Regions from separate parts of the Streptomyces sp. NPDC052114 genome, predicted to be linked through region 1. Evidence: riboswitches for the same ligand, from Rfam matches in the RefSeq annotation. Region 1 holds a riboswitch; the other holds the start of a gene.
The links. A riboswitch is a leader RNA that binds a small molecule or an ion and turns the genes downstream of it on or off. The one in region 1 is predicted to bind cobalamin.
Positions count from the first base shown of each region.

Region 2: it holds a riboswitch for cobalamin, as region 1 does, so the genes downstream of both, AB0L89_RS40615 (energy-coupling factor ABC transporter permease) here and AB0L89_RS28695 (ribonucleoside triphosphate reductase) in region 1, are expected to answer to the same signal.

Region 1 is NZ_JBFAWC010000014.1:103,301-105,495, reverse strand. It holds gene AB0L89_RS28700 (bifunctional 2-methylcitrate synthase/citrate synthase) at 1-1,018, shown strand, start outside; cobalamin riboswitch at 1,071-1,223, shown strand; gene AB0L89_RS28695 (ribonucleoside triphosphate reductase) at 1,273-2,195, shown strand, end outside.
Region 2 is NZ_JBFAWC010000037.1:12,524-14,718, forward strand. It holds gene AB0L89_RS40610 (energy-coupling factor ABC transporter substrate-binding protein) at 1-217, opposite strand, end outside; gene AB0L89_RS40615 (energy-coupling factor ABC transporter permease) at 217-975, opposite strand; cobalamin riboswitch at 1,005-1,188, opposite strand; gene AB0L89_RS40620 (3-hydroxybutyryl-CoA dehydrogenase) at 1,337-2,195, opposite strand, start outside.

The DNA.
Region 1 (2,195 bases):
CTCCTTCGAGGAGGTCGCGTACCTGCTCTGGCACGGCGAACTGCCGGATACCGGGCAGCTCCGTGCGTTCGAGGCCCGCGAGCGCGCCCTGCGCCCCCTCGACCGCACCACCTCCGAGCTGCTCGCCCGGCTGCCGGAGACCTGTCACCCCATGGACGTCCTGCGCACCGCCGTCAGCTTCTTCGGCGCCGAGGACCCCACCGAGGACGACGGCAGCCCGGCGGCGCACCGGGCGAAATCGCTCACCCTGCTGGCCAAGCTGCCCACCGTGGTCGCCGCCGACCAGCGCCGCCGCCGCGGCCTCGCGCCGATCCCGCCCGACTCCGGCCTCGGGTATGCCGAGAACTTCTTCCACATGTGCTTCGGCCGCGTACCGGACCCGGACGTCGTCCGCTGCTTCGAGATCTCCCTCGTGCTCTACGCCGAACACAGCTTCAACGCCTCGACGTTCACCGCCCGCGTGGTCACCTCCACGCTCTCCGACCTCTACAGCGCGGTCACCGCGGCGATCGGCGCGCTCAAGGGACCCCTGCACGGCGGCGCCAACGAGGCCGTGATGCACATGCTGAACGAGATCGGCGAGCCGGGGGGCGCCGAGCGGTGGCTCCAGGAGGCACTGGCCGACCGGCGGAAGATCATGGGCTTCGGCCACCGCGTCTACCGGCACGGCGATTCCCGCGTGCCGATCATGCAGGAGGCCCTGGACCGGCTCGTCACCCGCGCCGCCGACCCCGGGGCGGCCCGCCTGGCGGCCCTGCACGACGCCCTGCGCCGGGCCATGCTCTCCGCCAGGGGCATCCACCCCAACCTCGACTATCCGGCCGGTCTCGCCTACCACCTGATGGGTTTCGACATCCCGGTCTTCACCCCGGTCTTCGTGCTGAGCCGCGTGACCGGCTGGACCGCCCACATCACCGAACAGCTCGCCCACAACGCGCTCATCCGGCCGCTGGCCTCCTACGACGGTCCCGCCCGGCGGCCGGTGCCCCCGACGTCCCGGGACCAAGGTCATCGCTGAACGGACCAAGGTCACCCAACATCTGCCACCGGCATGTCGGACATAGCACTACATGTAGTGTGACGGCGTCGGTTCGGCCACCGGCGGCGACGAGCCGCCCGTGGCCGGGACAACAGGGAATCCGGTGCGAATCCGGAGCTGCCCCGCAACGGTATGGACGCCCCGGCGTCCGAGTCCGACACCTGCCGACGGCCGCCGCGCGCGGATCGTGCGCGCGGTGAGGGAGATTCCGGACGCCTCGTGGGAGGGCCGACGTGACGCAGATCGACGCCGTGGAATCGGTGACCGAATACCTGGACCGCAGCGACTGGCGGGTCAACGCCAACGCCAACCAGGGCTATTCGCTCGGCGGACTCATACTCAACACGGCCGGCAAGGTCGTCGCCAACTACTGGCTCGACCAGGTGTACCCGGAAGCCGTGGGCCGCGCCCACCGCGACGGCGACCTCCACCTCCACGACCTGGACATGCTCTCCGGCTACTGCGCGGGCTGGTCGCTGCGCACCCTGCTCGCCGAGGGCTTCAACGGAGTGGCCGGGCAGATCGACTCGGCGCCGCCCCGGCACTTCGCCTCGGCGGCCGGACAGATCGTGAACTTCCTCGGCACCCTCCAGAACGAATGGGCGGGCGCGCAGGCGTTCAGCTCCTTCGACACGTACATGGCGCCGTTCGTGCGCGTGGACTCCATGACGTACGCCCAAGTGCGTCAGTGCGTGCAGGAGATGGTGCACAACCTCAACGTGCCGTCGCGCTGGGGGACCCAGACGCCGTTCACCAACCTCACCTTCGACTGGACCTGCCCCGAGGACCTGCGCGGACAGACGCCGGTGGTCGGCGGCGAGGAGATGCCCTTCACGTACGGCGACCTCCAGGCCGAGATGGACCTGATCAACCGGGCGTACATCGAGGTCATGACGGCCGGTGACGCGACCGGGCGCGTCTTCACCTTCCCGATCCCCACGTACAACATCACCCGCGACTTCCCCTGGGAGAGCGAGAACGCCGAGCGGCTGTTCGCGATGACGGCGAAGTACGGACTGCCGTACTTCCAGAACTTCCTCAACTCCGAGTCGGAACCCGGCATGATCCGCTCGATGTGCTGCCGCCTCCAGCTCGACCTCACCGAACTGCTCAAACGCGGCAACGGACTCTTCGGCAGCGCCGAGCAGACCGGATC
Region 2 (2,195 bases), on a different contig from region 1:
ACAGCGCCGATTCGACCTCCCCGGAGGGGGGTTCGTACAGCGGCGAGAACCAGGGCTCGTAGTCGGGCTTCAGCTCGGTGATCGCCGTCTCGGCCTGGGCGTCGGCGCCGGTGAACGGCTCCTTCTTGTGGTCCCCCATGCCGAGCGCCAGCGGGAACACCGCGAGCGCGGCGACGACGACGAGAAGCAGGATGTTGATCTTCGTGTTCCGGCTCATCAGGCGCTGGCCTCCGACTTCGTCTCCGCCGGCGTCGTGCTCTGTGCCGGCGCCTCCTCGTCCGTCCGCGTCCGCGCGCCCGCGTCCTGCTGCTTGCGTTGCAGGAGGACGCCGAGCCGCGTCAGTTCGCCCTTGCTGGACTGCACCAGCAGCCGCATCACGAGGACGGTGAGCAGTCCCTCGCTGACCGCGAGGGGGATCTGCGTGACCGCGAAGATCCCGCCGAACTTGCCCAGCGCCCCGAGGAATCCGCTGCCGGGGTCCGGGAACGCCAGGGCCAGCTGGACGCTGGTGACGCAGTACGTGGACAGGTCGGCGACGAACGCGCCGAAGAAGACGGCGACCATCAGCGGCACGTCGTACCGCTTCAGGAGCCGGTAGACGGCGTATCCGGCCCAGGGCCCGACGATCGCCATCGAGAACACATTCGCGCCCAGCGTGGTGAGCCCGCCGTGGGCGAGCAGCAGGGCCTGGAAGAGCAGAGTGATGGTGCCGAGCACCGTCATGATCGGCGGCCGGAACAGGATGGCGCCCAGCCCCGTGCCCGTCGGATGGGAGCAACTGCCCGTCACCGAGGGAATCTTCAGGGCGGACAGGACAAAAGTGAAGGCTCCGGACGCACCCAGGAGCAGGGTGCTCTCCGGGTGTTCCTTGACCTCACGCGTCAGGGAGCGGACTCCGTGGACGACGAACGGCGCGGACGCGACACCCCAGGCGACGGCGTGCGCCGGCGGGAGAAATCCCTCGGCTATGTGCATGGCTCAGCAGACCCTCTCCAGCACCTCGTGGATGGACAACGCGCCTTGGCCGGTCTCCTGGCTGACGGGTCCCACCGACCGACTCCGCCTTCCCGGGCGCGTGAGCGCCCAGTGGCTGCCGCGAGGGCTGGAGCCGGACTTCCCGATCACAGTGGCGAGGGCCGCACCGGCATCACACCGGATTTCCCGTTCACCAAGGCGTGGTGACATTAGTGCGCAACTGATCCGCCTGACAACTTGCACAACGGTCGCAGCGGTGGCACGCGCGAGCGCACACCACCACGGCGTACGCCCCTGTTCAGAGCCCGTGCGTGGACACGGAAGCCGCGGTGGCGGTACGTCGCCGCGGCTGCCGCGGCACCTACGCGTAGGCGTGGAAGCCGCGGCCCGTCTTGCGGCCGAGCAGTCCCGCCTCGACCATGCGCAGCAGCAACGGCGGCGGCGCGTACAGGGGTTCCTTGAACTCCTCGTACAGCGACCGCGCGATGGAGGCGACCGTGTCGAGGCCGATCAGGTCCGCCAGCCTGAGCGGTCCCATGGGGTGGGCGCAGCCCAGCTCCATGCCCGCGTCGACGTCGGCGGCGGTGGCGAAGCCGGACTCGGCCATGCGGACCGCCGAGAGGACATACGGGATCAGCAGGGCATTGACCACGAAGCCCGCGCGGTCCCGCGAGTGGACGGCCGTCTTGCCCAGCGTCCCGGTGGCGAACTCCGTGACGGCGGCGACGGCGTGCGGGGCGGTGTGCAGGGAGGCCACGACCTCCACCAGGGGCAGCACGGGGACCGGGTTGAAGAAGTGCAGCCCGAGCACCCGGTCCGCGCGGCGGGTGGCCATGCCCAGACGCATGACCGGGATGGCGGAGGTGTTGGTGGCGAGGATCGCCTCCGGATCCTCGACGACCTTGTCGAGCGCGGCGAAGACCTCCGTCTTGGCGTCCGCGTCCTCGACGATCGCCTCGATGACGAGCTGCCGGTCGGCCAGGTCGTCGAGGCTGCTGGTGAAGACCGTCCTGGCCTCGGCGTCCTCCGCGGAGAGGCGGTCCACCTTGCCTCGCTGGACGGCGCGTTCGAGGGAGACGGCCACCCGCTCGCGGGCGGCACGGGCCGCTGTGGCGTCGGCCTCGCACACGACGGTGTCGAGTCCCGCGCGGGCACAGACCTCGGCGATTCCGGCACCCATCCGGCCGCCGCCCACGACGCCGACCCTGTGGAGAGGGGCG